DNA from 3 places in the Hydrogenophaga sp. OTU3427 genome. Region 1 is predicted to be linked to each of the others. Evidence: predicted binding sites of a transcription regulator. Region 1 holds the regulator's gene; each other region holds the start of a gene.

Region 1 (9,895 bases):
CGCCCGGCCACCAGGTCGAAGCGGAACAGCCGGCATTCGATGGGGCCGTTCCACAGCGGCACGCGTCGGCTTTCCTTGAAGCGCATCTTGCCCGGCAGCTTGAGGTCGGGCGTGAGCATCCAGGCGCTCCAGCCGCTGTAGTGCTTTTTCCAGTGGCTGGCGAGCTGGGCGAAGAAGTCGCCCGACTCGCCGCCATCGGCCAGCTGGGCGCTTTCGCGTCCGCCGGTGTGACCGCCGTCGCGGCGCTGCTCACGCCCTTGCGCGCGGTCGGCCGCGCGGGTGCCGGCCACACCAGCCGCGGCGATGCGCTCGCCATACGGCGGGTTGAGCAGCATCACGCCGGGGGTGTCGGTGGGCGGCATGCGTTGCAGGGCGTCACCGCCGCGCAGCTCGATGGCCTGGGCCACGCCGGCACGCTGGGCGTTGCGCTGCGCGAAGTCGACCATGCGAAAGGCCACGTCGCTGCCGAAGATGAAGGGTTTCTGCCCCTGCGGCCAGGGCTTTTGCGCCGCCTGGGCCTGGGCCTTGATGCCCTGCCACACGTGCGACTGGAAGGGCAGCAGCTTCTCGAAGGCAAACCGGCGCGTGCTGCCGGGCGCGATGTTCAGCGCCATTTGCGCCGCCTCGATCAGCACCGTGCCACTGCCGCAGCAGGGGTCGTACAGCGGTTGGGCCGCGCCCTGGCTGCCGTCCCAGCCGGTGGCGGCGATCATGGCCGCGGCCAGGGTTTCCTTCAAGGGCGCGTCGCCCTTGTCCTCGCGCCAGCCGCGCTTGAACAGCGGCTCGCCCGAGGTGTCGATGTAGATCGAGCAGTGGCTCTCGGTCAGGTGGGCGAAGACCCGCACGTCGGGCCAGGTGGTGTCGATGTTGGGGCGCTCGCCGGTCTTGTGGCGCAGGCGGTCGCAGACGGCGTCCTTCACCCGCAGGGCGGCGAAGTTCAGGCTCTTGAGCGGGCTGTGCTGGGCCGTGATCTCGACCTTGAGCGTGTGCCGCGGCGTCATCCAGATTTCCCAGGCCACGTCGCAGGCGGTGGCGTAGATGTCGTCTTCGCTGCGGTAGGGCTGGTAGGCCAGTTCCACCAGCACCCGCTGGGCCAGGCGGCTGTGCAGGTTGAGCAGCATGGCGTCGCGCCAGCTGGCCTTGATCAACACGCCGCCGCGCGAGCGCGACATGTCGGCATCTGCCACACCGACGATGCGTTTCACCTCGGCGGCGAGGAAGTCCTCCACGCCGGCGGCGCAGGGCAGAAAAAGCGTCAGTTGGTTCATGTGTACCTTTCGATCCGCCGCCGGACCGCCTCTGGGCGGATCGGGCCCCCGGGGGTCATCGTTTTCTCAGATTGGCCGGCGCAATGCGCAGCGCCTCGCGGTATTTGGCCACCGTGCGGCGGGCGCATTCGATGCCTTGCTCCTTGAGCATCTCGGACAGCTGGTTGTCCGACAGCGGCTTGGCCAGGTCTTCCGAGGCCACGAACTGCTTGATCAGCGCGCGCACGGCGGTGCTGGAGGCGTTGCCGCCGGTCTCGGTGCCCAGGCTGGAGCCGAAGAAGTACTTGAGCTCGTAGGTGCCGAAGGGCGTGGCCATGTACTTGGCGGTGGTCACGCGGCTGATGGTGGACTCGTGCAGGCCCAGCTCGTCGGCGATCTCGCGCAGCACCAGCGGGCGCATGGCGAGTTCGCCGTGCATGAAGAAGTTGCGCTGGCGCTCGACGATGGCGCTGGACACGCGCAGGATGGTGTCGAAGCGCTGCTGGATGTTCTTGATGAACCAGCGCGCCTCCTGCAGCCGCTGCTGCATGCCGGCCGCGCCTTCGCCTTTTTCGCCGCGGCCCTGGCGCAGGGCGTTGGCGTAGATGTCGTGCACCCGCAGGCGCGGCATCACGTCGGGGTTGAGCTGGACCTTGAAGCCGCGCCCGGCCTTGGTGACGATGACGTCGGGCAAGATGGCGTTGCGCTCCACGTTGACGAAACGCCGGCCCGGCTTGGGCTCCAGGTGGCCGATCAGTGCCAGGCCCTCGCGCACCACGGCCTCGTCGAGCCGGCAGGCGGCGGCCAGGCGTTTGGTGTCGCGGCGGGCCAGCAGGTCCAGCGGCTGGGCGCACATGGCCAGCGCGGCCTGGGCGGCCGGGCTGTTGCGCAGCTCCTCGATCTGCAGGCGCAGGCATTCGGCCAGATCGCGCGCGCCCACGCCGGCCGGGTCCATGTGCTGCAGCCAGTGCAGCGCCAGGTTGAGCGCCTGTTCGGTGGCTTCGCGGGCCTCCAGGTCGTCGCCGGCCAGCGCGGCGGCCAGGTCGGCGATGGGCTCGTCCAGGTAGCCGTCGTCGTTGAGCGACTCGATCAGGAAGTACAGCGCCGCGCGCTCTTCCTCGTTGAGCCGCAGGCCCAGCGCCTGCTGGTGCAGGTGGGCCTGAAGGCTGATGTGTTCGCTGGCGAGCTCGGCGGCGCTGGCGGTTTCCTCGTCGTGCGGGTCGTTGCGGTTGCGGGGCGCGGCCTCGCCGCCCCACTCGCCGTCGTCGGGCGTGAAGGAGACGGTGCCGTCGCCTTCCCAGTCGGGTTCGCTGCCGCCGACTTCTTCGCTGAAGTCATCGCCTTCGCTGCTGGAACTGTTGCTGCTGCTGGCGTTGTCCGCGCTCCATTCGCTGACCAGATCGCCGGTGCTCACCGGCGCGTCCACCGCGTCGACGCCAAAGGCCTCGCGCTCGGCCACTTCCTCGCTGCGTTCCAGAAAGGGGTTCTCGTCGAGCATCTGCTCGACCTCCTGCGCCATCTCCAGCGTGGAGAGCTGCAGCAGCCGGATGGACTGCTGCAGCTGCGGGGTCAGCGACAGGTGTTGGGAGACACGAAGCGAGAGGCTTTGTTTCATGCCGCTCACATTCGGAAGTGTTCGCCGAGGTAAACCCTTCTGACGTCGGCATTCTCGACAATTTCCCCCGGCGTGCCCCGGGCCAGCACGCGGCCCTCGTTGATGATGTAGGCGTGGTCGCAGATGCCCAGGGTTTCGCGCACGTTGTGGTCGGTGATCAGCACGCCGATGCCACGCGATTTGAGGAAGCCGATGATGCGCTGGATCTCGATCACGGCGATCGGGTCGATGCCGGCGAAAGGCTCGTCCAGCAGGATGAAACGCGGGTTGCTGGCCAGGGCTCGGGCGATCTCCACCCGGCGGCGTTCACCGCCCGACAGGGCCGGTGCCGGCGAGGAGCGCAGGTGCGAGACGTGCAGGTCCTCGAGCAGTTCCGTGAGGCGCTGCTCCAGCGCCGCGTGGGTGTAGGGCTTGCCCGTGGCCGGGTCGGTCTGCAGCTCCAGCACGGCACGCACGTTGTCTTCCACGCTGAGCTTGCGGAAGATGGACGCTTCCTGCGGCAGGTAGCCCAGGCCCAGGCGCGCGCGGCGATGGATGGGCAGGCGCTCCACGGCCTGGCCGTCGAGGGAAATCTGCCCGGCGTCGGCCCGCACCAGGCCCACGATCATGTAGAAGGAGGTGGTCTTGCCGGCGCCGTTGGGCCCCAGCAGGCCCACCACCTCGCCTTCGTCCACCGCCAGCGACACGTCCTTGACCACCTTGCGGCTGCCATAGGCTTTTTGCAGGCCACGCGCTTCCAGCCGGCGTTTGATGGCCGGCGTGGCGGGGTGGGTGGCGAGCGGGACGGCGGCGCTCACCGCTTGCCCTCGCCCAGGGCCGGTGTGGCTTTGAGGTCGGGGGCGGGCGCGGTCACCGGGGCCGGGCCGCTGGTGTCGCCCTTGGGCACGGGGGTGAGCATGGCGCGCACGCGCCCGCTCGGGTTGGCGGGGGTGCGCGCGGCCGCGCCGCCGTCGACCGTGAACACGTCGGCGTTGTTGTCGTACACGATGGTGTTGCCCGCGGTCTCGTCGTTGAGGCTCGCGCCCCGGTAGCGGCGCAGCACGGCGCGGCCGATGAAGCGCACCGTGTCGGCCTGGCTGTCGTATTCGATGCGGTCGGCCACGCCTTCGATGTATTCGTCCACCACGTCGCGCTTCTGCCGGAAGAAGGCCTGGGTGCTGGTGTTGCCCAGCACGGTGCCGAACTGCTGGCCCTGCGGTCCCTGGCGCACCTCGATCTGCTGGCCACGGATCACGATGCTGCCCTTGTTGACCACCACGTTGCCGGTGAAGACGCTGGTCTGGCGGCCATCCTCATGGCGCAGGCTGTCGGCCTCCACATTCATGGGCTGGTTGCGGTCTGCCTTGGCGGCCAGGGCCGCGGCACCGGACAGCAAGCCCATGGCCAGCAGGCCGGCCTGGCAGGTGCGGGTAAACGTGGTGCGGGTCATCGGCGTGTAGGGCATGGAAATTGCATGGCATTGTAAGCGTGCACTTTGCCGTGTGCGCTCCGGGCCGGGCACAAAAAAGCCCGCTGGATCGCAGCGGGCTTTGGGGGACGGCGCCAAGGGCGCTTATTTCGCGCTTCGCGACTGGGCAATCAGGTGCTCGGCCACTTGCAGCGTGCGCGGCATGTTCTGCGCCAGCGAACCCGAGGTGAAGTATTTGCCGGCGATGCCCAGCGAGGGCACGCCGTCCACCTGGTAGGCGTCCTGCAGCTGGCTGGCGCGGCGGGCCTTGCCCGCGACGCCGAAGGCGTTGTAGACCTCCAGGAACTTGGCCCGGTCCACGCCCTGCTTGGCGATCCAGTCGGCGATCTGCTCCTGGGTCGTCAGGCGCTGCTTTTCGGTGTGGATGGCGTGGAACACCTTGCGGTGCAGTTCCTCGACCTTGCCCAGGGCTTCCAGCGCGTAGTACAGGCGCTGCTGGGGCACGAAGTCGTCGCGGAAGGCCACCGGCGCGCGCTTGACCACCACGTGGGCCGGCTGCTTCTTGGCCCAGGCGTCAAACGTGGGCTCGAAGGCGTTGCAGTGGGGGCAGCTGTACCAGAAGAACTCGATCACCTCGACCTTGTCGGCCGGGGCGTCGACCGGGGCCGGGCGGCTGAGCTTGAGGTAGTCGGTGCCTTCCTTGAAGGCGGTCTGTGCCTGGGTCTGGGCGGTGCCCAGCAGGCCCGTGGTGGCGGTGCCGGCCATCAGCACAGCTTGGGTGAAATCACGACGTTGCATTTTTCAACAATCTCCTTGCCATAACGGCGGTTGCCTCCCATGGAGCGCCGCACCGCAGCAAAAGTTCAAAAAAGCGTGAACGGCGGCGGGTCGGCGCTTCAGCGCTGCACACGCACCAGGGCCGCGTCGATGTTGTTGCCGGCCAGCTTGGCCTGGGTCGCATCGGCGTCGGCCTTGGCGCGGTGGGGGCCGGTGCGCACCCGGTAGACGGTCTGGCCGGCCTGTTCGCGTTCGCTGATCTTGGCATCGAAACCCAGCATGGCCAGTTTGGCGCGCTGGGCCTCGGCGTCGGCCGCGGTGCGGAAGGCCCCGGCCTGTACGAAGTAGACAAACGGATCGGCTTCGGTCCCGGCGGTGGCCGGCGCGGCCGTCGCCGGGGCCGCCGCTGTCTGGGTGCGGCTGCGCGCCAGATCGCCCAGCGGATCGGCCGAGGCGGCAGGCTGTTTGACCGCTTCCGGCTTGACGGCCGGTGTGGGCGCCACGGGGGCGGGTTTGCCTTCGGACTTCACCGCGCCCTCGGTCGGCTCGGCCTCTGGCTTGGGCGCGGCGGCGGGCTTGCTGCCCGCCAGGCCGGCGTTGGGGTTCCAATTGCGGTTTTTCTCGGCCTCGATGGCGTCCTGCGTGGGCTTGCGCGACACGCCGCGGTCGACAAAAGGCACCGGCACCTTGGTCACGTAGACCGCCACGGCCAGGGCCAGGCCCAGACCCACCAGCAGGCCGACCACAAAGCCGATCAGTGTTCCACCCAGTTGCTTGTTCATGCTTGTCACATCTTTTGCGGCGCGCTCACGCCGAGCACGGCCAAGCCATTGTGCAGCACCTGCGCGGTGGCCGCGACCAGCGCCAGGCGCGCGCGTTTGACGGCCTCCTCCACCACCAGGATGCGCTCGGCGTCGTAGTAGCTGTGGTAGCTGGCCGCCAGCTCGCGCAGGTAGAAGGTCACGTCGTGGGGCGCGAAGTCGGTGGCGGCGGCGCTCAGCATCTCGGGGTACTTGGCCAGTTGCAGCAGCAGGGCCTGGGCTTGCGGGCCGGTGAGGGCCGAGAGGTCGGTGTCCCGCAGCGTGGCCACATCACCGCCCCACGACGCCAGCACCGAGCAGATGCGCGCATGCGCGTACTGCACGTAGTACACCGGGTTGTCGTTGTTCTTCTGGACCGCCAGGTCGACGTCGAAGGTGTATTCGGTGTCGGGCTTGCGGCTGAGCAGGAAGAAGCGCACCGCGTCCTTGGAGGTCCACTCGATCAGGTCGCGCAGCGTCACGTAGCTGCCGGCGCGCTTGGAGATCTTGACCTCCTCGCCGCCGCGCATCACGCGCACCATGGTGTGCAGCACGTAGTCGGGGTAGCCTTGGGGGATGCCCACGCCCGCGGCCTGCAGGCCGGCGCGCACGCGGGCGATGGTGCCGTGGTGGTCCGTGCCCTGGATGTTGATGACCTTGGTGAAGCCACGTTCCCATTTGGCGATGTGGTAGGCCACGTCGGGCACGAAGTAGGTGTAGGAGCCGTCGCCCTTGCGCATGACGCGGTCCTTGTCGTCGCCGTAGTCGGTTGACTTCAGCCACAACGCGCCGTCCAACTCGTAGGTCTTGCCGGCCTCGCGCAGCTTCTGCACGGTGGCGTCCACCTTGCCGCTGGTGTAGAGGCTGGATTCCAGGTAGTACTGGTCAAACTTGACCGAGAAGGCCTGCAGGTCCAGGTCTTGCTCGTGGCGCAGGTAGGCCACGGCGAACAGGCGGATGTCGTCCAGCGCGTCCACGTCGCCGCTGGCGGTGAAGGCGCGGTCGTCCGAATGCACGGTCTTTTTGGCAAGGTAGTCGGCCGCGATATCACCGATGTAGTCGCCGTTGTAGGCCACCTCGGGCCATTCGGCGTCGCCCGGCTTGAAGCCCTTGGCGCGCAGCTGGGTGGACGTGGCCAGGGTGTTGATCTGCACACCGGCGTCGTTGTAATAGAACTCGCGGTGCACGTCCCAGCCCTGGGTCTCGAACAGGTTGCAGATCGCGTCGCCCAGGGCGGCCTGGCGGCCGTGGCCCACGTGCAGCGGACCGGTCGGGTTGGCCGAGACGAACTCCACCAGCACACGTTCGCCGCGCGCCGGCTGCTGGCCAAAGCTTGCGCCCGCGCCCAGCACCTCGCGCACCACCTGCTGCTTGGCGGCGGCTTTGAGGCGGATGTTGATGAAGCCGGGGCCGGCGATGTCGATCGCCTCCACCCACTGCCCAAAGGCCGGCGTGGCCAGCAGCGCGTCGCGCAGCTGTTCGCCCAGCTGGCGTGGGTTGAGTTTGAGTGGCTTGGCCAGCTGCATGGCGGCCGTGCAGGCGAAATCACCGTGGGCGGCCACCTTGGGCGACTCGAAGGCCGCCTTGGCGCCGGCGCCGGGCGAGAGTTTTTCCAGCTCACCCGCGAGGGCGGCGAGCAGTTCGTTTTTGGCTTGGAGCATCGGCGGATTTTACGAGCCGGCTGTTTCAAGGGCACCACAGCGCTGTTACATGTGCTTCAAGTTTCTTGCCACCCGGCGGATTTTTGGGTGTGATGCGCGGCGGTGCCAATCCCGGCGCCAACCCCAATCAGGTGAGGAACCTTCGATGAAACTGTCTCTTGTTGCCCTGTCCCTGGCCGGTTTTGCCTTTGTGGCACAGGCCCAGACCGCCGCACCCGCCGCTGCCGCGCCTGCGGCCACGGCCCCCGCACCTGCCGCAGCCCCCGCTGCCGCGCCGGCCGCCAAGGACGCCAAACCCGCCAGGGCCCCCACCGCACAGAACAACCGAATGTCCGAATGCAGCGCCGACTTCAAGGCCACCGGCAAGGACGGCAAGGAACGCCAGGCCTTCATGAAGACCTGCCTGAGCGCCAAGGCCGCCGATGGCCGCAAGGCGCAGAACGAGAAGATGAGCCAGTGCAGCACCGAGTTCAAGGCCACCGGCAAGGAAGGCAAGGAGCGTCAGGCCTTCATGAAGACCTGTCTCAAGGGCTGATCGGCCGTCACCATTTGGGCGCGATGACCGCGCCCGGAAGGACGTCGTAGGGGGCCGCCCAGCCCGGCAGCTGGCGCAGCCGGGTCAGCCAGGCGCTGATGGCCGGGTAGCGGCCCTCGATCTCGTAGCCGCTTTCCTCCACCGGATAGAACAGGTAGCCGCAGAGCGAGATGTCGGCAATGGTGGGCGTGTCGCCCACCATGTACGCCCGCCCGGCCAGATGCTTGTCCACGATGCCGAAGGCGTTGTCCAGCCGGCCTCGCAGCCAGGCCATGACCGCGGGGTCGGGCGCCGTGGGGCCAAAGGCCTTCATGAAGCGGTAGGTGGCGAAGTAGCTGGTGAACTTGTGGTTGTCGAACAGCAGCCAGCGCAGGACCTCGAGGCGTTCGTCCTCGGACGCTCCGCCGAAGGCGCCATGCCGCTGCGCCAGGTGGGTGAGGATGGCGCCCGACTGCGTGAGCCGTCGCTTGCCATCGTCCAGCACCGGCACCTCGCCCATTTCGTTGGTGCTCTCGCGCCACTCGCCGGTGCGGGTGACGCCGTTCATGAAGTCGACGAAGCGGGCCTCCCAGGGCTGTTGCAGGGCGCGCAGGAGCAGGGCGACCTTGTAGGTGTTGCCCGATTGGCTGAAACCGTGGAGTTGGTACATGGTGGTGTCTCAGGTGATGGGGGTTCAGGGCTTGTTCTTGCGTGGCTTGTCGAACTTGCGCCAATATCCGAAGGCTTCTTCGTGGACCTCGAAGTCCAGTTCGGAGACCCGGGCCAGCAGCCGTTCCTGGGCGTCGGCCACGGCCTGGTTGTAGATGCTGGGGCCGATCTCTTCGAGGAAAAAGCCCAACAAGCCGCTCGCCGCGATGTTGCCGATCTTTTCGTCCATGTGTTCGCGGAAGTAGCGCTCGATCGAGGCCACGGCCTGGGCCCGATCCGCTTGGGTGAGTGCTATGCCCATGGCCGCGTCACAAGGCCTTGCCGTCGAAGTGGTGCACGGGAATGGTCGCCAGGTCGAGGTTCTCGACGCACCGGAGGTTGACGGCCGCCACGGCGTTGCCCTGGGGGTCCTTGCCCTCGCCAAAGGGATGGATGCCGCAGACGGTGCAAAAGTGGTGCTGGATGACGTGCTTGTTGAACATGTAGGTGCCCATCGCCGTCGCGGGCGGGGCGAGCTGGAGGCTGGCGCGGGGCACAAACCACAGCAACGAGCCCTTGCGCGAGCAGATGGAGCAATTGCAGGCGAGCGCGCTGTCGATGTCGCCGCTCACTTCGAAGCGGATGTTGCCGCAATGGCAGCTGCCGGTGTACGTGGTCATGGTGGGGCCCCTGGGTGGGTTGAGGACATGACGCGATGATGAACCAAAGTGGGCGCTTTCGCCGGCGATCAAGCCAGGTGCTTGCGCGCCGCCGCTTTCACCGCCGCCGTGAGCCGCTGGGCCGAGGGTGACTCGCGCGCCCAGTGCTGCCAGTACAGCGTCACGTCCACCGTGGCGCCGGGCAACACCTCTTCCAGCGCCGGGTGTTGCCGCAGGTGCTGCTCGGGCACCATGCCCCAGCCCAGGCCCAGGGCCAGCGCGACCTCGAAGGCATCCACCGCCGGCGCGAAGTGCCGTGGGTACTCGGGCTGGTGCAGCTCGAAATGCTGGGCCAGGAAGGCGTCCTGCAGCGCGTCCTTGCGGTTGAAGATGATGGCCGGCTGTGCCAGCAGCTTGTGCACCGACACCGCGCCCGTGGCCGTGCGGCAGCGCGCCGCGAGCTCGGGCGCCGCCACGCAGCGGTAGCGCATTACGCCCAGCGGCTCGGCAACGCAGCCGCGCATGGCTTCGGCCAGGGTGGTCACGCAGCCCATCACATCGCCACT
Region 2 (9,895 bases), on a different contig from region 1:
CACCACGGCGGTGGTGGTGTGCAGGAAGGGGCCGTCGCCGGCCCGGGCCCAGGGGGCGAGGGCGGCGCCGGCCAGGGCCAGCGCCACCCAGTGGTGGGTGGCGCGTGCCATCACTTCATCAGCTTGAAGGTCCAGACCGAGCCGCCCTGTTCGAGGAAGTTGACCTTCTTGGCCACTTCACCGCCCCACAGCGGCACGGCGCCACCCCAGCCGGAGACCACGCTCACGTACTGTTCGCCGCCTTCGGTCCAGGTGATGGGCGGGGCCACCACGCCGGAGCCGGTCTGGAACTGCCACACCACCTTGCCGGTCTTGGCATCGGCGGCCTTGAGGTAGCCCTCGGGCGTGCCCCAGAACACCAGGTCGCCGGCGGTCAGCACACCACCCCACAGTGGGGCCTCGTTCTTGACTTCCCAGGCCACCTTGCCGGTCTTGGGATCGATCGCGCGCAGCGAGCCGATGTGGTCGTCGAACAGCGGCTTGATGGTGAAGCCCGCGCCCAGGAAGGCGGCGCCCTTCTTGTAGGTGATGGGTTCGTTCCAGATCTCCATGCCCCATTCGTTGGTGGGCACGTAGAACAGGCCGGTCTTGGGGCTGTAGGCCATGGGCATCTGGTTCTTGCCGCCCAGGAAGCCCGGCGCCGCGAACACCGATTTGCCCTTGGTGCCGTCGCTGCCGGGGCCGGTCGGGTCGCCCGGGCGGTTTTCGTCGACGAAGTTGGGGCGGCCGGTCTTGAGGTCGATGCCGGTGGCCCAGGTGACCTTCTTCACGAAGGGGAAGGCGTTGACCAGCTTGCCGGTGGCGGCGTCGTTGACGTAGAAGAAGCCGTTGCGGTCGGCCTTGGCGCCCATGCGCTTGCCGTCCATGTCGAAGGTGACGAACTCGTTGACGCCGTCGTAGTCCCAGCCGTCGTTGGGCGTGCTCTGGTAGTGCCACTTGATCTGGCCGGTCTTGACCTCGATGGCCACGGTGGAGGCCGAGTAGAGGTTGTCGCCCTTGCGCACGTGGCTGTTCCACGGGCCGGGGTTGCCGGTGCCGAAGTAGGCCAGGCCGGTCTTGGCGTCGTAGGTGCCGCCCAGCCAGGTGGCCGCGCCGCCGGTTTTCCAGGTCTCGCCCGGCCAGGTGGCGTTGGTGGTGCCGCTGATGCCGTTTTCCTTGCCGTCTTTGTAGCCCATGTGGCCTTCGACCACCGGGCGCGTCCAGACCATCTTGCCGGTCTTGGGGTCGCGCGCCTCGACGCGGCCGATGACGCCGAACTCGCCGCCCGACACGCCGGTCATGAGCAGGCCTTCGGCGATCAGCGGCGCGGCGGTGTAGCTGTAGCCGGCGGAGTAGTCGTCGATCTTCTCGCGCCAGACCACCTTGCCGGTGTCCTGGTCCAGGGCCACGAGCTGGGCGTCCAGCGTGCCGAAGATCACCAGGTTGTCGTAGAGCGCGGCGCCGCGGTTGATCACGTCGCAGCAGGGCATGATGCCTTCGGGCAGGCGGTGTTCGTATTTCCAGAGCTTGCGGCCGGTCTTGCTGTCCACCGCGTAGATGCGCGAGTAGGACGCGGTGACGAACATCTTGCCCTTGTTGACCAGTGGCTGCGACTGTTGGCCGCGCTGCTTCTCGCCACCGAAGGACATGGACCACACCGGCACCAGGCGCTGGATGGTCTTCTCGTTGATGCCGGTCAGCGGCGAGTGGCGCTGGCCCTGTGTGCCCAGGCCCCAGGTCAGCACGTTGTCGGGGGTGGCGGCGTCGTTGGCGATCATCGCGTCGGTCACCTGGGCGCTCACGTGGGCGCTGGCGGCCAGGACCAAAAGGCTCAATAGGGTGCGTTTCACAGTGTTGTCTCCTGCTGTCTCGTGGTGGATGGCGCCGCGGCTGCGGCGTGGGTTTACCTTGTGTCCGCAGGCGCTTTGCCATGCGGTTCACGGACCCTGAGGGGCAACTTCTGTGCCAGTGGCGAAATGCGGTTTTTGCGAGCTGGACGGGCCCGTGGGCGGGCTTGGCGGGCGGCAAAAGCCGCTGCCATAGGTTTTTCGTTTCATACCGGCTGTGCCGCCGGTGTGACAGTGTTCAGAAATGAATCACTGGCGCGGCGCAGAACGCAACAGCGCACGTGCCTCGAACGCCGGGTACAGCGCCGCCAGCGTGCGGTGCCATTCGGCCGGCTGCGCGGCCCAGCCGGCAAAACGGCTGGGCAGGGGCTGGCGCATCAGCTCGCCGATGTCCAGGCCCTGCTCGGCGCTGCGCGCCAGGGTGTCGCGCACCCACAGCAGCCAGTCGCGCGTCTGCTCGATGCCGGCGTGGCCGCGGTGCACCGGGCCGTGGCTGGGCACGACCACGCTGTCGGCCGCCAGCAGGGTGTCGAGCCGCGACAGGCTGGCCAGCCAGCGCTCGATGTCGGCATGGGGCGTGGTGGGCACGCGCTGCGCGAACACCAGCCCGCCCGCGAACAGCACGCCGGTGCCGTGATCCAGCAGCACCAGGTCGTCGCCGGTGTGGCCTTGCAGCCGCAGCAGCTGCAGCCTGTGCTGGCCGATCTGCCACGCGCGCGGCGCCACGGCCTCGCGCGCCGGCGTGGATTCGGTGCCCGCCATCCAGCCGCCACACAGGCGGTAGAGGTTGTCGGCGTAGCTCGGCCCTTCGGCCACCATGCCGGCCATGCTGCCCGCCAGCGCGGCCGTGGGCGTGTCGGTCCAGGCCTGGTTGCCGAAGAAGTAGTCGGGGTGCTGGTTGAGGTTGAGCACCAGCACCACCGGCTCGGCCGTGAGGCGTTCGATCGCGCGGCGCTGCTGCTCGCCATAGCGGCGTGAGGGGCCGGTGTTGACCACCACCACGCCCGCGCCGGTGGCGATGAAGCCGGTGTTGATGATGTTGCAGCCGTTGGCGGGCCGGAAGTCGTCCACCGCGCCTTCGATGACCCAGGTGCGCGGGGCGATCTGGCGCGGCGTGAGCGCGTAGTCCAGCGTGGCCTGCGCGCGCGCGGGCAGGGGCGCCCATTGCGCGAGCAGGGCCAGCACAACCGCGAGCACCCGCCGCGTCATGCCGCCACCTCGGCCACGATCAGGTTGCCGTTGTTGTCGCGCCCGCTCAGGCGCAGGGGGGCCTGCGGGCGCTCGCCCAGCTCGAAGGTCAGCAGCGGGTTTTCCGACACCGGCTCGTGCAGGGCCAGCCGCCACAGCGGGCGCTGCTGGGCGTCGGTCAGCTGCAGCTGTTCGATGTAGAAAGCCGGGATGCCGGCCACCAGGCCGGTGTCCATGGGGTGCATCACGCGCAGGCGCAGCCGGTGGCTGCCCTCGATCACGTTGGGGAACAGCCGCGCCTGCACCTGGCCCAGGGTGCGGCTCCAGGAGCCGTCGGCGCGGGTGAGGCCGGGCACCGTGCAGCCGCCGCCGGCCGCCTGCACCCAGGTGCCGCCCACGTGCCACTGGCCGTCGCGCGTGAGCACCATGGCGCGCACCGGCGAGGCCTGCTCCAGGCGGAAACGAAAGGCCAGCATGGGCAGGGCGCGCAGCGGCTCGAAGTCCAGCACCTCGCGCACCGGGTTGCGGTCCACCACCACCCGGATGCGCGCGATGCCACCACCGCTGCCGGCCAGCGCGCGCGCGTCCACCAGCAGCGGCACGTTCATGGCGTCGTCGGCGAAGGCCGGGCCCAGAACCTTCACTTCCTGGCTGAAGCGCATGGGGCTCTGGCCCAGGTGCTGGCGGCGCAGCGTGGGCCAGGTCATGGCGCCCAGCGGGTCGCCACCGGTGGGGTCTTCCTGGGCCCGGGCCGTGGGCAGCGCCAGGCCGGCGCCCAGTTGCAGCAAGGTGCGACGGGCGTGCATGTTCAGCCTCCTCCCTTTTGTTTGATCCAGCCGCGCTGCGGGTCGTAGCCCCACCAGGCCAGGCCGAAGAAGACCGCGCCACCCAGCAGCACCACGGCCCAGGACAACGCGTTGAACTGGCCGTACATGGCAAAACGCAGGGCCTCCACCACGTGGGTGAAGGGGTTGAGCTGTGCCAGCTGGAACAGCCACCAGGCGCCCGATTCCTCCAGCTTCCACAGCGGGTAGAGCGCCGGGCTGATGAAGAACATGGGGAAGATGACGAAGTTCATGGTGCCGGCGAAGTTCTCCAGCTGCTTGACGTACACCGACAGCATCAGCCCGAGGGCCGCCAGCAGCGTGGCACCGCAGACCATGGCCAGCAACAGGCCGGGCGCGTGGGCCAGCTCGAAGCGGCTGCCGAAGCCCCAGGCGATGGCCAGGAACACGGCCATCTGCAGCAGCGACAGGCTGGTGCCGGCGAGCAGCTTGAAGGCCAGCAGCCAGCCGCGTGGCAGTGGCGCGGTGAGCAGCAGGCGCATCACGCCCATCTCGCGGTCGTAGACCATGGAGAGCGAACTCTGCATGCCGTTGAAGAGCGCGATCATGCCCAGCAGGCCGGGCAGCATGTAGACCGAATACTCGATGTAGGTCTCGTAGGGCGGCACGATGGCCACACCGAAGACGTTGTGGAAGCCGGCCGAGAACACCACGAACCACAGCAGCGGACGCACCAGGGCGGAGGCCAGGCGCGAGGGCTGGCGCAGGAACTTGCGCAGCTCGCGGCCCACCACCGCGCGCAGGGCGCGCAGCAGGTGGAGTCCCCGGCCCACGGGATGGGGTGCGTAGGCGGGCGCGCTGCTCAGGACTTGGCCGGACATGTGGACTCCTTCTGGTCGACGCCCAGGGTGTCGAGCACCTCGGTCGGGTGCAGCACGCCGTCCAGGGGCGCGGTGCCCACGACGCCGTCCACGTGGCTGATGAACAGCGGCTGGCGCAACTGCCCGTCCCAGGGGCGAAAGCTCAGGCGCGGGCCCTTGAAGCCGTCCAGGCCGATGGCGCCGCCGCGCAGCCGCGCCAGCTGGGTGGCGATGGGCGCCTTGGGGTTGTCGGCCAGCACCGTGGCCACCGCCTTGACCGCCATCCAGGCCGCCCAGTCGTGACCGGCCATGGGCCGCTGGGCCGCGCGCATGAAGCGGCGCGAGAGCTGCGGTCCGCCGTTGCGTTCCCACTGCGGGTGCCAGGCCAGCGCCACCAGGCCGCTGGCGCCGGCCACCGGGCGCGGCCACTGGGTGGCGTAGGGCAGGCCACGGGCAAATTCGCCGTCGGCGTCCATCACCGCCACCACCTCGTGTTCGCGGTCACCGGTGAGCAGGCGTGGGTTGGCCAGATCGCGTTCGCGCGGGTCGCCGGAGAGCTTGAAGGGCCGGGTCGCCACCAGCTTGAGGCCGTAGCGTTTCGCGGAGCGGTTCATCGCCTCGCCCATCAGCTGATCGTCCGGCGAGGGGCCTTGCAGCAGCAGCAGTTTGCGCCAGTTGCGCGCCGCCAGGTACTGCGCCAGGGCGTCGCTGCCCATCTGCTGGCTGGGCAGGGTGTGCAGCAGGTGGGGGGCGCACTGGGCGCCGCGCAGGGCATCGTCCGCCTGCGAGGTGTTGATCACCAGCGCGCCGCCCAGCGCGGCCGGCGCGGCGGCGACCAGCTGGCGCAGTTCGGGCGTGGGCAGGGCGGCCACGATGTGCTGCACCTTGGCCGCCTTCAGGTCGGCCAGCAGCCTGGGCAGGCCGTCTGCGCCGGGCAGCACGGCGTCGATGAGCCTGAGCGAGACACCGGCGGTGTCCAGCTCCACCCGGGCGTCGTCGGCACCCAGCTGTGCCGCGGCCCAGGGACTGCCGCCCGGGTGGCCGGGGTAGGCGCGCTCCAGCCGGCGCGGCGCGTAGCGCGCGTCGCCGGCCAGGCTGACCACCGCCACGTTCACCGTGGTGTTGGCGGCCCACCCCGCCGGGGCGAGCAGCGTGGTCAGCAGGACCAGAGCGGCGCGGCGCATCAGGGCGTCACCAGCACGGTGTGGGGCACGCGGCCCACGGGCACCGAGCGCAGCGCCTTGCCGGCCTGGGTGTCGACCAGGCTCATGTCGTCGGACAGACCGTTGGCCACGTACAGCGTCTTGCCGTCGGGGTGCAGGGTCAGGCCCCAGGCGCGTTTGCCCACCAGCACCTGGCGTCTGACCTGGCGCGTCGCCACGTCCACCTCGGCCACGTGGTTGGCCCGGCCCAGGCCCACCCACACGGTCTTGCCATCGGCGCTGGGCGCCAGGCCCACGGGCGTGATGTCGCTGGCGCGCATGCCGGGCACCTTGAACTCCACCGTCGCCAGGGTCTTCTGGTCGGTGGTGGCCAGCACCGTCACGCTGGCACCCAGCTCGTTGCTGACCCACAGCTCCTTGCCGTCGGCGGCCAGGGCAAAGCGGCGCGGGCGGTTGCCGACCTTGATGTTCTTGAGCACCTTGCGGCTCTGCAGGTCGATCAGATGGACCACGTTGGCCACCTCGGAGGTGACGTAGGCGGTCTTGCCGTCGGGCATGACCAGGATGCCCTCGGGTTCGCCGCCGGTCTTGACCTCGAACAGCTTGCCGCCTTTGTCCAGGTCGTAGGCGGCCATCACGTTCTCGTCCTCGATGGAGACGTAGGCGGTCTTGCCATCGGGGCTGAGGTCGAAGATCTCGGGGCTGTCGCCCAGCGCCACGGTGCGGGTCATGCGCCCCTGGGCGAGGTCGACGATGCCGAGCTGGTTGCTGTCGCCGCAGCAGACGTAGAGCTGGCTGCGGCTGGCGTTGAACATCATGTGGCGCGGGCGCTGGCAGACGTCGATGCTGCCGACCCGTTCGCCCTTGCCGTCGAACACATGGACCTTGTGGTCCTTCTCGCTGGACACGTAGACGCGGTTGGCGGGGGCGGACTGTGCGGCGGCCGTGGCGGCCAGGCCGAGGGCCAGCGCGGCAGCGGCGAGTGGGCGCAGGCCAGTGGGCCAGGCCATGGACCAGGGGGTTGTCATCTTTGTCTGTCTCCTCATGGGCTGGTGGTCAGCCTGTTGTGTGAGCGTTTAAGCAAAAACGATGCCTGAAAAGCGGGAACGTTATTTGCTTTCACGCAGCTTCATGCCCCGCCCCAACCCTACAACAAGCCCGGCCCAGCCGGGTGGCCGGAGACAATTGCTCAAGACCGTCCTGGGTGCCACCGGCCTCGGGATGGCAGGGCTGTGGCCGGCCATGGCCACGGCCACCACCGCGGCCACCCGGCCCATGGGCTGGCCGCACAAGCCGCTGCAGCTCATCGTGCCCTGGCCCGCGGGCGGCGCCACCGACCTGACCCTGCGCATCCTGTGCGAGGAGGTCGCGCCGCTGCTCGGACAGCCGGTGGTGATCGTCAACCGCCCGGGCGCGGCCGGCACCCTGGTGGCCTCCCTGCTGAAGGCCGCGCCGGCCGATGGCCACACCCTGGGCCAGGTGCCCATCACGGTCTACCGCCACGCGCTCATGAACGCCGTGCCCTGGGACCCCGTGACCGACCTCAGCCCGGTGATCCAGGTCTCGGGCACCACCTTCGGACTGCTGGTGCCGGCCAAGAGCCCGTGGCACAGCCTGGCCGACATGCTGGCCTGGGCCCGTGCCCGGCCGGGCGAGCTGCTGATGGGCTCGACCGGCATCGGCAGCACGCCCCACCTGGCGATGGAAGACATCCTGCTCCAGCACGAGCTGCGCTACACCCACGTGCCCTACAAGGGCACGACCGAGCAGATGCTGGCGCTGGCCTCGGGCAACCTCATGGCCGGTGTCAACTCCACCGGCTTCGCGCCCTGGGTCGATCAGGGCGCGCTGCGCCTGCTGGCCGTGTTCGGCGCCAGCCGCAGCCCACGTTGGCCCGAGGTGCCCACGCTGCGCGAGCTGGGCTATGAGCGGGCGGTCTATACCTCGCCCTGGGGCCTGGCCGTGCCACGCGGGGTGGACGAGGGCACCGTGCAGGTCCTGCACGACGCCTTCCACCAGGCCATGCTCCGGCCGCGCCACATGGCCGAGTTGGCCCGCTACGATCAGCAGGTCGAGTACCTGGACACGGCGGCCTACCGGCGCGCGGTGCTCGACACCGTGGCGCGCGAAGCGCGCCTGCTGCGCCGCCTGAACCTGTTGGCCACACGTTGAGAACCCCCATGACCCCCACCCTGCTGCGCGCCGACCGGCTCCACAAATCCTATGGTGCCAAGGTCGCGCTCCAGGACGTGAGCCTCACGCTCGCGGCCGGAGAACTGGTGGTGCTGCTCGGCCCCAACGGCGCCGGCAAGTCCACGCTGATGCAGCTGCTCACCGGCCTGTTCAGCCCCGACCAGGGCGGCGTCGAGGTGCTGGGGCACGACATGCGCACCCAGGCCAGCCGCGCGCTGGCGGGCCTGGGCGTGGTGTTCCAGCAGACGGCGCTCGACCTCGACCTCAGCGTGACGGCCAACCTGCTGTTCCACACCGACCTGCACGGCCTGCCACGCGCCGTGGCGCGCGAGCGCATCGACGATGGCCTGCGGCGCATGGGCCTGGACGGGCAGGCCGGCGCTGCGCTGCGCAGCCTCTCGGGCGGCACGCGGCGCAAGGTCGAGCTGCTGCGCGCGCTGCTGCATGCGCCGCGCGTGCTGCTCATGGACGAGGCCACCGTGGGCCTGGACCCGGCCTCGCGACAGCAGATGCTGGCCCTGGTGCGCGCCCTCACGCGCGAGCAGGGCGTGGCCGTGTTGTGGGCCACCCACCTGATCGAAGAGATCGAACAGGCCGACCGCCTGGTGGTGCTGCACCAGGGGCAGGTGCGCTTCGCCGGCACGGTGACGGCCTTCACCGAGCAGGCGCGGGACAAGAGCCTGCAGGACGAGGTGCTGCGGCAGTTCGATCCGGTACGCTGAGGGTTGCACAGGGGACGCCCGGGCGCCGCGATCGCGCCTATCATGGCCGGCGCGTTTCGCGCGCCATCGACACCCCACCCGCCGCCGCCATGTCCAAATTCTTCCAGTTCATCGCCGAGCGCCTGAGCGCGATCAAGGCCGGGCCGGCCGTGCCGGACGCCGCACCGGGCGGCGCCCGCCCGTGGGACACCGAGGGCCGCTACGACGACAAGATCATCAGCGCCGGCTCGGCGGTGCAGCTGATCCCGCCCGGCAGCCACGTCTTCGTGGGCACCGCCTGCGCCACGCCGCGCACGCTGGTGCAGGCGCTGGAGCAGTTTCCCCACAAGGCGCCCGACCTGGAGCTGGTGCACTTCTTCACCGATGGCATGGTGCCGCACGACGCCGAGGGCCGGGCGACCACGCGCTACCGCCACCGCAGCTTCTTCGTCGGCGCCGACATCCGCGCGGCGGTGCGCGCCGGCCAGGCCGAGTACCTGCCGATCTCGATCGCACGGGTGCCCGAGCTGATCGGCGTCGGTCGCATCCCGGTCGACGTCGCGTTGATCCAGGTCTCGCCGCCCGACCGCTTCGGCTACGTCAGCCTGGGCGTGTCGGTGGACGTGGTGGCCGCCGCCGTGCAGAAGGCCAAGCTGGTGATCGCCGAGGTCAACCCCCACATGCCCTGGACCCTGGGCGACTCGGCCATCCACATGGACCAGATCGACCACCTGGTGCCGGTGGACACGCCCATGATCGAGTTCCACCACCAGTTCGCGCCCGAGGTGGTCGAGCGCATCGCGCGCTACATCGCCGGCATCATCGAGGACGGCTCCACGCTGCAGATCGGCCTGGGCCGCATCCCCAACGAGGCGCTGAAGTACCTCGACGACCGCAAGGACCTGGGCATCCACTCCGACGTCATCACCGATGCCATCATCCCGCTGCTGGAGCGCGGCATCCTGACCGGGCGCAACAAGAGCCAGCAGCGCGGCAAGATCGTCACCAGCTTCGCCATGGGCACGCGCAAGCTCTACGACATCATCGAGCGCAACCCGCTGTTTTCCTTCCAGCCCATCGACGTGGTCTGCGACCCCTTCACCATCGCCGCCCAGAAACAGATGGTGTCGGTCACCCAGGCCTTTGCCATCGACCTCACCGGGCAGGTCTGTTCCGACC
Region 3 (9,895 bases), on a different contig from region 1:
GAAATACGCCAGCGACAAGGACGCCGCCGCCTCGCTGGCCCAGTCCATACAGAACGGCTCCAAGGGCAAATGGGGCCGCATCGCCATGCCACCCCACGCCAGCCTCAGCAGCGCCGAACTCAAAACCCTGGCCAGCTGGGTGATGACGGTGAAGTAGAGCTCCCCCCGCGCCGCCTGCGGCGTCACCCCCCAGGGGGCGATGCCAGCCGACCGGCAGAGCCGGATCGGCGGCATCCTGGGTTAGGCGGCGGCACTCGGGACGGTTCACGCTCCGGCGACGCGAGGAACAGGGCCACGCCACCGGACCCCTCAAGCGCCCGGCACGATCTCCAGCCAGTCGCAGCGCAGGACACCGCGCAGGTGCAGGCGCCGCCGCCAGTTCACGTAGAGGCCGGGCGAGAGGAACAGGCTCAGGCTCACCGGCAGGGCCCAGGGCCACAACAGGAACACCAGCGGCGTGCTGACGCAGCCCATCATCCAGCAGGTCAGCACCACGTCCCAGGCGTGGTATTCGATCGGGTGTTCGCCGCGGTGCGCCACCTGCCAGCGCTTGATGAGGGTGAGTTGGCTCAGCTTCATGGGCGGCCTTTCACAAGGCGGGTCCACCATTCTTCTCCCATCCCGCCGCCAGCGCCAGAGGCCCGAGTGTTCTGGTCGGGTTAGGGCCTGTTCACGCTATTTTTCCAAGATGCGTTGCGAGTCAAAAAGGCCATGCGCAAGGCGCGAAACGCCGCCGGGGCATCTCCCCGGCAAGGCTTCGCAACGCGGCGCATGGCCTTTTTGGCCGCAACCCGAAGGGAATGGTGTGAACAGGCCCTAACGCACCCATTCCGCCGTGAGCAGGCCCCCGGTCAGAAAGCCGCTCGGCACCTTTTCCTCGCGCTCGAACTTCACCAGCCCCTTGCCACGGCAATACCACTCGCGGCTGATCAGGGGCACGTCGGTGAAGCCGTTGACGGGGTCGGTGTAGAGGTTGAGGCGGCCACGTCCTTCCACCCGCAGGCAGGGCCTGAAGCTGCCAGCCGGGGTGCTCACGATCTCGTCCACCGCCTCGATGCGCCAGGTCATCAGCGTGCGGTGCGAATGCTTGAGTTCGCGCGGGTGTTCGTTGCGCCGCCTCAGCAGGTGAGGCACGGTGGGCTGGGTCCACTCGGTGCCCACCACATAGGGCGCCTTGAGCACCCACAGGGGCTCGGGATCGGCCTGCGGCACGTCGTCGATGTCGGTGCGTATGGCCACGCGGCGCACGCCTTGTTCGTCACTGACCAGGTGGTAGCCGACGCCGGCCGAGTGGTGGCGCACCATGGTCTGGTGTTCATGGAAAGGCACCGGGCCGTGCACCCGCAGCGTCCATTCCTCGGCGGCCTGCGGCTCGTCGCCACCGATCTCCACTCGGTAGACCTGCTCGTCGCCGTCCACCAGCGGGAACCAGGCCTCGGGCTGGCCGCGCTGGCAGGCCGCCAGGGCCAGCAGCAGCACGATCACGATCGTCCACCGGATCATCGCGATCCCGCTCATTTCTCGGGCAGCTGCGCGCGTGGCAGGTCGCTGAGCTTGATCTGAAGGCGGTCGTTGCCGGCGGGGCGCAGCCAGGCGAAGCCGCCCGCACCGCGCAGGGGTTCGGTGCTGCCCATCTGCGTGTTGCCCTCGCGCGCCTTCTTGATGCCGTCGCCCAGGAGGCGGTGCAGGTCCTTTTCGTAGGGCAGGCGGAACACCCTGGGCATGGCCAGCGGCTGGTTGTCCTTCATCGGGTTGACCCAGACGTAGATCGCACCGGGCTGGTTGCGCGCCGGGCTGGGTTCGTCGAACACCGCCGACAGCAGCACAAAACGGCGCGGCAGTTCGTCGTCGCTGGGCCACCCCGAGACACCCAGCAGCGCCTGGTGGCTGAAGGCGTAGAAGCCGCTGACCAGCAGCACGCCCACGGCCTTGACCGCCCAGTGCCAGCGCGTGGCCAGGCACAGGCACAGCAGCAAAAAGGCCAGCAGCGCATAGACGATGGCCAGCAGGGTGAGTTGGGAGGTGACGGCGGGAATCATGGCGGAGTGGTGTTCAGAACGTGTTTGCGATCTCAGAGCCCGGCGCGCTGCACGATGGTCAAGGGGCGGGTGTTGAGGTCGGTCACGCGGCCGCTGCTGTCCAGCGTGAAGCGCACCAGGGTGCGTTCGTCGCCCTTGCGCGGGATCTGCACCGTGCCGGTGTAGATCACCTCGGCCTGCGGGTTGATCTTGACCACCGTGGCGCTGACGTCCACCGGCTGCTGGTCGGCGCTGTCGTAGTAGTGGGCGTTGACCACGTATTCGCCCGGCACCACCCCGCGCAGGGTGACGATCTCCTGGCGGTAGGGGCTGCTGATCTCGCGGCCGTTGACGATCAGGGTGTTGTTCTTGGCGCCCCGGTCGTCGCGGTCCAGGTGCAGCATGCCGGCGTCGCGCTGGCGAAACCACAGGACCTTGCCACTGGGTTCCTGCACCCAGGCGTCAACGTCGTTGGGGTTGTGGTCGGGCCAGGAGACGGTGACCATGAACTCGGCCTTGGCCGGGATGTCGCCGGCCTTGCGGGCCAGCGGGTTGAAGGACAACATGGCCACCACGAAGCAGAACACGAAGGCGATCAGCATGTTGAACAACATGTCGTAGAACGGGTCGGTCTCGGTGTCCCGCACGCGGCGGCCGATGGCCATGTCAGTGCCGCCCGGCCGCCCGAAGGCACTGTTGCGCCCCCTTGGGGGGCAGCGATACGCGGAGCGAAGGGCGTGGGGGTCTTTTCACTTCACGGGGCCTCCGGCGCATCGCAACGCGCCCGCTCGGCCGCCAGCAGGGCATCGGCCACCAGCGCGTCGGCGAAGCGGTCCAGGCGCATGAGCTGCAGGCCCAGCAGGATGTTGCCGCTCAGCCCGGTCATGGTGGTCAGCAGCGCAATGCCCAGGCCGCCGGTCAGGTTCTTGAGCAGGCGGGCCGACTGGCTGGGGTCGAAGCTGTCCATCTGCCCCAGCTGCAGCGCCAGGATGGAAAAACCGATCACCTTGCCCAGCAGGCCCAGCTTGAGCTGTATGCCGTTGAGCCACCAGGCCATCTCGTGCGGGCCGTGCGCCTGTTCGCCCAACACCTGCTGCCAGGTGCCGCGGTCGGCGCCGGGGCGTGCACAGCCTTTCAGAAATGCACCGCTCCAGCCACTGGGCAGTGGTGCGCCGTCCGGGTCGGCCAGGCAGCGGTCGAGCTGTTCGCGTTCGCGCCCCAGGCGCCAGGCGCGCTGGCCCACCCACAGCGAACAGCCCGTGAACAGCAGCACGATGACCACGGTCAGGCCGGTCGGGTCGGCCTCCACCAGCCGGTGCCACAGGCCCTGGCGCCACATCAGCACGGCACCGAACCACAGCAGCCCCATGAAGGCCAGCCAGAGCAGGAACAGGCCCTGCCCGCCCCGCTCCAGCGCCACCGGAGCGGCGCGCGCGCCGGGCAGCTGGCGCACCAGCCAGGCGCCCAGCATCTGGCGGTGGGCCTGGCTGCCGGCGGCGGTGCTGGGGGGCGTTGCCATGCGTTCTCAGAGGGGGTGCAGCTCGCGCGAGGCCGCGTCGGTGCGGAACACGATGGGCTGCTCGCGGCGGCTGGGCGCCTGGCGCACCAGCTGCACCACACGGTCGTGGTGCGGCGACTTGCCGCACACCGGGTCGGCCTGGGCGGCGTCGCCCGTGATCTGAAAGGCCTGGCAGCGGCAGCCGCCAAAGTCCTTGTGGCGCTCGTCGCAGTCGCGGCAGGGCGGCTTCATCCAGGCCTCGCCGCGGTAGGCGTTGAAGGCGGTGCTGCGGGCCCAGATGTCGGCCAGCGGCGTGTCCTGCACCCGTGGCAGCTGCAGACCGGGCAGGTTGCGCGCGTTGTGGCAGGGCTGGGCCACACCATCGGGCGCGATGGCCAGGAAGACCGCGCCCCAGCCGTTCATGCAGGCCTTGGGCCGCTGCTCGAAGTAGTCGGGCACCACGAACAGGATGCGGCAGCGGTTGTCGGCTTCAGCGCGGTAGCGCTGCACCACGGCCTCTGCCTCGCGCAGTTGCTCGGCCGTGGGCATGAGCTGGTCGCGGTTGACCCAGGCCCAGCCGTAATACTGGGTGTTGGCCAGTTCCAGGTACTCGGCGTCCAGGGCCTGCGCCATCTCGATGATCTTGTCCACGTGGGGCAGGTTGTGCCGGTGCAGCACGCAGTTCATGACCATGGGCCAGTCGTGCTGCTTGATCAGTCGCGCCACCTTCTGCTTGAGTTCGAAGGTTTTGGTGTGGCTCAGGAAGTCGTTGAGCTCGCGCGTGGAGTCCTGGAAGGACAGCTGGATGTGGTCCAGCCCGGCGTCCTTGAGGCGGCGCGCGCGCGTTTCGTTGAAACCCACGCCAGAGGTGATGAGGTTGGTGTAGTAGCCCATGGCGCGGGCTTCCTGCACCAGCTCCTCCAGGTCGTCGCGCAACAGCGGTTCGCCGCCCGAAAAACCCAGTTGCGTGGCGCCCAGGGCACGCGCCTGGCGCATCACGTCCACCCACTGCGCGGTGTCCATCTCCTGCTGCAGGCGCGCGTGTTGCGTGGGGTTGTAGCAGAACACGCAGTGCAGCGGGCAGCGGTAGGTCAGCTCGGCCAGCAGCCACAGCGGCGGCGACACCTCGGCCGGCACAAGGGGGTCAGGCAATCCAGCCACGGCGTTGGCCCTCCTGCAACAAGTCCCTCACCTGGGGGCCGAGGCCCGACACCGCGAACTGGGTCTCCAGCTCGGCCACGATCTCGTCCACGCTGCGCTGCCCGTCGCAGCGGCGCAGGATCTCGGCGGCACTGTCGTTGAGCTTGACCATGCCCTCGGGATAAAGCAGCACCCAGGCGGTCTGCACAGGCTCGTACTGCATGCGGAACAGGCGCGCCAGGCGCGGGCGCTCGGGCAGCACGGCGGTATTCATTGCGAAGCCTTCTCGATGGCGTCCAGCATGGTCCAGAGGATGTCGAGCTTGAACTGCAGGATGTCCAGCGCGCGCACCTGGTCGGCTCGGGTCCTGAAGTGGTCCAGCGTGACGCGCAGGCCGTGTTCGACATCCCGGCTGGCCAGCGGGATGCGGCTGCGGAAATAGCTCAGGCCCGAGGCCTCTATCCACGGGTAGTGCAGCGGCCAGGTGGCCAGGCGGTCCTTGTGGATCTGTGGCGCGAACATCTCGGTGAGCGAGGAACACACCGCCTCCTGCCAGGGCGCGCGGGCCGCGAAGTTGACGTAGGCATCGCAGGCGAAACGCACGGCCGGCACCACGCCCTGCAGCGACCACAGGTCGTCGCGTGCAATGCCCACCGCCTCGCCCAGGCGCGTCCAGGCCTCGATGCCACCGGCCGCGTTGCCCTGGTGGTCGCCGTAGCCGTCGTGGTCGAGGATGCGCTCGACCCACAGGCGGCGCTCGGCGCGGTCGGGCATGTTGGCCAGGATCGCGGCGTCCTTGCGCGGGATGCAGATCTGGTAGTAGAAGCGGTTGGCCACCCAGCAGCGGATCTCGTCCGGCGTGCAGCCGCCGCTGTTCATGCGCACGTTGAATGGGTGGTGGATGTGGTAGGCCTTGCCCTTGGCGCGCAGGTGCTGCTCGAATTCGTCGCGGCTCCAGGGCGGGGCCACGGTATCGAGGGTATGGGTGTGTGCGATGTCCATGGTGTTCTTGCTCAGAATGCGATTTCCATGCCGTCGAAGGCGACCTCGATGCCGTGCGCCGTCAGCTCGGCGCGTTCGGGCGCGTCGTCGCGCAGGATGGGGTTGGTGTTGTTGATGTGGATCAGCACCTTGCGCACGCCGCTCGGCAGGCGGTCGAGCTGCGCGATCATGCCGCCGGCACCGCTTTGCGGCAGGTGGCCCATCTCGGCCGCGGCCTTGCGCGACAGGCCCATGCGGATCATCTCGTCCTCGGTCCAGAAGGTGCCGTCCACCAGCACCACGTCGCAGCCGCGCATGGTCGCCAGCACGGCGTCGCTGACCTCGCCCAGGCCAGGCGCGTAGAACAGGCGCCGGCCGGTCTGCGGGTTGGCCAGCAGCAAGCCGATGTTGTCGCCGCGGCGCGGCCGTTCGCGGAAGGGCGAATACGGCGGCGGCTTGGACGGCAGCGGCAGGGCCAGCACCGTGACGCCGGGCAGGCCCGGCACCGCCTGCGGCGCGTCCAGCGCCAGCGGCAACGGCGCCACGCCGCAGTAGTGCGACAGCACACGGGTCAGCGGCAGGCCGTCGCTCAGGTCGGACAAGACCTCGGGCGTCGCCATCAGCGGCAGCGGCGTGCTGCGCTCGCGCAGCATCAGCAGGCCGGTGACGTGGTCGATCTGGGCGTCCATCAGCAGCACGGCGGCGATGCCGCTGTCGCGGATGGCGCGGGCCGGCTGCAGCGCCGGCGCGGCACGCAACTGGGTCAGCACATCGGGCGAGGCGTTGACCAGCAGCCAGTCGACACCGTTGGCCGACACGGCAATGGACGACTGCGTGCGCGCCGTGGCGCGGATGCTGCCGCGGCGCAGGCCGTCACAGTTGGGGCAATTGCAGTTCCACTGCGGGAATCCGCCACCGGCGGCCGAACCCAGGACCCGAACAAGCATGTGTGCGCCTCACAAGGACAAAAAAAGGCGCACGCGTGAAACACCCGTGCGCCGGTACGAACACGCCGCGGATCAGCGGTTGGCGATGTACATGGTGATTTCAAAACCGAAGCGCATGTCGGTGAAGGCGGGGGTGGTCCATTGCATAACTTGTCTCCAATAATGGTTGGCACGGAATGTGTCTGCTCACCTGGGCATGTGTTCCACACCTCGGCTTGCGAGGCATTCAAAGCAATATCGATGCCATGGCCCTGCCCCGCAATTCCGCACCCCCACCACGCCGCCAGGCCCCCTCTTCAAAGGCCTGGCCAGCCCCGCACCGGCTGCCGCTGGCGCGCGGCGCACACATGGCCTGGTGGCAGGTGGGCCAGGGCAGCGGCACGCCCTGGCTGGTCCTGCACGGCGGCCCCGGCAGCGGCAGCAGCGCCGGCCTGCTGGCGCCTTTTGACCTGAACACACAGCGCGTGATCCTGCCCGACCAGCGCGGCGCTGGCGCCTCCACGCCCCGTGGGAGCCTGCGTGGCAACCACACGGCGCAGCTGGTGGCCGACCTGGAGCGCCTGCGCCAGCACCTGGGCCTCGCGCGCTGGCATGTGCTGGCCGGCTCCTGGGGCACGGTGCTGGCCCTGGCCTACGCGCAGCGCCACCCCGGGCGCGTGGCCTCGCTGGTGCTCAGGGGCGGGTTTGCCCTGAGCCGGCGCGAGATCGACCGCCTGCTGAGCCGCGCCCCACCCCCGGCGTGTTACGCCAACCGCGCCGCCCAACGTGCCCGGCTGTCACAGGTGCTGCAATTTGGAACACTCGCTGTTGCAACACAACAGGTGCGCGCCTGGCAGCTGCTGGAGCAGGCGGCCGTGCAACACGGACAGTGGCGGGCGCTGCGGCACACCCCGGCCGGCAGCGCCCACCATGCGGCCCGCCGCGCCTGGGCCCAGACCCGCCGCGCCCACCGCCGCGGCCTGGCCAGCCGGCACCGGCCCGGCCGCACACGCGGCGACCACGGCCAGGCCATCAAATTCCTCATCCAGGCGCGCTACCTCCAGCGGCGCGGCTTCGTGCGCCCTGGCGCACTGGACGGCGCGGTGCGCCAGCTCGCGCAACACGGTGTGCCGGTGGACTGGGTGCATGGCCGTTGTGACGCCGTGTGCCCGCCCGCCAACAGCCGGCGCTGGCTGGCCGTGGGCACGGCCGCCGCGCGGGACGCCGGCACACAGCCGCCCCGCGCCCACTGGCCCGTGGCCGGGCACCTCGGCGGCGAGCCGGCCCTGCTGCTGGCCCTGCGTGCCGTGGTGCAGCGATGAGCCGCTGGCTGGGCCACCTGGTGGGCGCGCTGGCCGCGCTGGTGCTGGCCGCCTGCGCCACGCCCGCGCCCTCCTGCGACACCCAGGCCCCCGTGCCCTGGCGCGCGGTGGCACCCGGCGTGTGGGTGTGGGAGCCGGCGGCGCCCGCCGACATCAGCACCGCCAATCAGGGCCATGTGGCCACCACCAGCGTGTTCATCGATGGCGGCGAGGCGCTGGTGGTGGACCCCGGCCCCAGCCTGCGCCACGGCCAGCGCGTGCGGGCCTCGCTGACCTGCCGTTTTGGCGCCCGCGTGCGCTGGGTGGTCAACACCCACGCCCACGCCGAGAACGTGCTGGGCAACGCCGCCTTCGCCGACCTGCAGCACCGTGGCCAGCTCGACATCGTGGCCACGCCGGGCACGCAGGCGGGCATGCGCCAGCGCTGCGACCAGTGCCTGGCACACATCACCGAGGCCGCCGGCGCGCAGGCCCTGGCGGGCACCACCGTCGTGTGGCCCCACCGCGCGCTGGCCCACGGCGAGCGGCTGACCGTGGGCAGGCAACAGTTGCAGGTGCTGCGTGTGGCCCAGGCCCACACCGAGGACGACCTGCTGTTGTGGTGGCCCGCGCAACGCGTGTTGTGGGCAGGTGGACTGGTGTACGGGGACCGCCTGCCCGAACTGGCGCAAGGCAGCCTGAGCGGCTGGCTGCGTGCGCTGACGGTGATCGATGCGCTGCGGCCCCAGGTGGTGATCGGCGGCACCGCCTCGTCGGCCGAGGGCGGCCGCGTGCCGACACTCGAATCCACCCGGCGCTACCTGCGGGCCTTGCGCGACGCGGTCTGGGCCGCCATGGACAGCGGCCGGCACGCCAGCGAAGCAGCGACCCTCGCCCTTCCGGATTTCGCCCACTGGGCCGGCTACGCGCAGCGCCAGGGCTTCAACGTGTTGCGCGCGTGGCGCGAACTGGAGCCGCTTTGGATGAACAAGGGAGAAGCTCCCGATCGGTAGGTGTCCCACCGGGAGACACCGCCGGGCCGGCTCCGCCGGACGGCTGGTGTCGCCCCCTGGAGGGGGGATGCGGCCACGCGCAGCGGGCAAGCGACGGGGGTGGGTTCACCCCCAGACGTCAGGCGGTAGCTGGTCTTTTTTCCGGTAGATGGTGTTGCGAGATACCCCCAGGGCCTTGGCCGCGGCCGACACATTGCCCTTGTGTTCGCGCAGCACCCGGGCCATGGCGGTCAGGGCCACGTCCTGCAGGCTGCCGCCTTCGGGCTCGCGGGGCGCCTGGGCCCAGGTGGGCGCCGTGTCGGGGTAGGCGACCTCGGGGTCCACGCCGCTGGGCACGCGCTCGGGCCGCACGGCGGCCGTGGGCACCACCGGCCGCAGCTCCGAGAGGAAATCGTCGGGCAGGTGCATGCGCTGGATGGCACCGCCCGAGCCCACCATCACCACCGCCGTGCGCAGCAGGTTGTGCAGCTGGCGGAAATTGCCCGGCCAGTGGTAGCCCCGGAACAGGGCCATGACGTCCTCGGAGATCGTGACCACCTGGCCCCTGTCGCACAGCGTGCCCAGGATCTTCTGCACCACCAGGTCGAAGTCGGTGCGCTCGCGCAGCGCGGGCAGGCGCACCACCAGGCCGTTGAGGCGGTAGTAGAGGTCCTCGCGGAAGTCGCCGCGCGCGATCAGCTCCTTGAGGTTGCGGTGCGTGGCGCAGACCACGGCGACGTCGATGTCGACCTCGCGGTGCGAGCCCAGCGGGCTCACGCGGCGCTCCTGCAGCACGCGCAGCAGGCGCGCCTGCAACTGCTTGGGCATGTCGCCGATCTCGTCGAGGAACAGCGTGCCGCCGTTGGCCTGCTGGATCTTGCCGATGGCGCCCTTCTTGCGCGCGCCGGTGAAGGCGCCCTCCTCGTAACCGAACAGCTCGGACTCGATCAGGGTTTCGGGGATGGAGGCGCAGTTGACGGACACAAAGGGCTGCCCGGCGCGCGCCGAATCGCCGTGGATGGCCTGGGCCAGCAGGTCC

The links. The regulator sigma-54, encoded in region 1, starts transcription at its own class of promoters, with help from an activator protein. The targets are predictions, from matches to a motif close to TGGCANGNAANCTGCTTT.
Region 2: the regulator sigma-54 is predicted to act here: its motif matches at 6,900-6,917, upstream of AAHB17_RS12730 (PQQ-dependent catabolism-associated beta-propeller protein).
Region 3: the regulator sigma-54 is predicted to act here: its motif matches at 6,813-6,830, upstream of pqqA (pyrroloquinoline quinone precursor peptide PqqA).

The regions. Positions count from the first base shown of each region.
Region 1 is NZ_JASATI010000011.1:22,583-32,477, reverse strand. It holds gene AAHB17_RS08870 (THUMP domain-containing class I SAM-dependent RNA methyltransferase) at 1-1,268, opposite strand, end outside; gene AAHB17_RS08865 (RNA polymerase factor sigma-54) at 1,324-2,862, opposite strand; gene lptB (LPS export ABC transporter ATP-binding protein) at 2,868-3,659, opposite strand; gene lptA (lipopolysaccharide transport periplasmic protein LptA) at 3,656-4,306, opposite strand; gene AAHB17_RS08850 (thiol:disulfide interchange protein DsbA/DsbL) at 4,415-5,068, opposite strand; gene AAHB17_RS08845 (SPOR domain-containing protein) at 5,167-5,829, opposite strand; gene argS (arginine--tRNA ligase) at 5,835-7,508, opposite strand; gene AAHB17_RS08835 (PsiF family protein) at 7,654-8,043, shown strand; gene AAHB17_RS08830 (glutathione S-transferase family protein) at 8,051-8,692, opposite strand; gene AAHB17_RS08825 (DUF2164 domain-containing protein) at 8,717-8,992, opposite strand; gene AAHB17_RS08820 (GFA family protein) at 9,000-9,350, opposite strand; gene argP (HTH-type transcriptional regulator ArgP) at 9,419-9,895, opposite strand, start outside.
Region 2 is NZ_JASATI010000019.1:19,533-29,427, forward strand. It holds gene AAHB17_RS12700 (hypothetical protein) at 1-111, opposite strand, end outside; gene AAHB17_RS12705 (PQQ-dependent methanol/ethanol family dehydrogenase) at 111-1,814, opposite strand; gene AAHB17_RS12710 (quinoprotein relay system zinc metallohydrolase 1) at 2,076-3,035, opposite strand; gene AAHB17_RS12715 (quinoprotein dehydrogenase-associated SoxYZ-like carrier) at 3,032-3,820, opposite strand; gene AAHB17_RS12720 (ABC transporter permease) at 3,823-4,680, opposite strand; gene AAHB17_RS12725 (branched-chain amino acid ABC transporter substrate-binding protein) at 4,662-5,843, opposite strand; gene AAHB17_RS12730 (PQQ-dependent catabolism-associated beta-propeller protein) at 5,843-6,850, opposite strand; gene AAHB17_RS12735 (tripartite tricarboxylate transporter substrate binding protein) at 6,954-7,994, shown strand; gene AAHB17_RS12740 (ATP-binding cassette domain-containing protein) at 8,003-8,737, shown strand; gene AAHB17_RS12745 (GNAT family N-acetyltransferase) at 8,827-9,895, shown strand, end outside.
Region 3 is NZ_JASATI010000019.1:8,832-18,726, reverse strand. It holds gene AAHB17_RS12695 (c-type cytochrome) at 1-157, shown strand, start outside; gene AAHB17_RS12690 (hypothetical protein) at 310-579, opposite strand; gene AAHB17_RS12685 (hypothetical protein) at 817-1,503, opposite strand; gene AAHB17_RS12680 (hypothetical protein) at 1,515-2,039, opposite strand; gene AAHB17_RS12675 (hypothetical protein) at 2,072-2,683, opposite strand; gene AAHB17_RS12670 (hypothetical protein) at 2,773-3,537, opposite strand; gene pqqE (pyrroloquinoline quinone biosynthesis protein PqqE) at 3,544-4,668, opposite strand; gene pqqD (pyrroloquinoline quinone biosynthesis peptide chaperone PqqD) at 4,661-4,930, opposite strand; gene pqqC (pyrroloquinoline-quinone synthase PqqC) at 4,927-5,658, opposite strand; gene pqqB (pyrroloquinoline quinone biosynthesis protein PqqB) at 5,670-6,584, opposite strand; gene pqqA (pyrroloquinoline quinone precursor peptide PqqA) at 6,657-6,731, opposite strand; gene AAHB17_RS12640 (alpha/beta fold hydrolase) at 6,932-7,885, shown strand; gene AAHB17_RS12635 (MBL fold metallo-hydrolase) at 7,882-8,877, shown strand; gene AAHB17_RS12630 (sigma-54-dependent Fis family transcriptional regulator) at 8,983-9,895, opposite strand, start outside.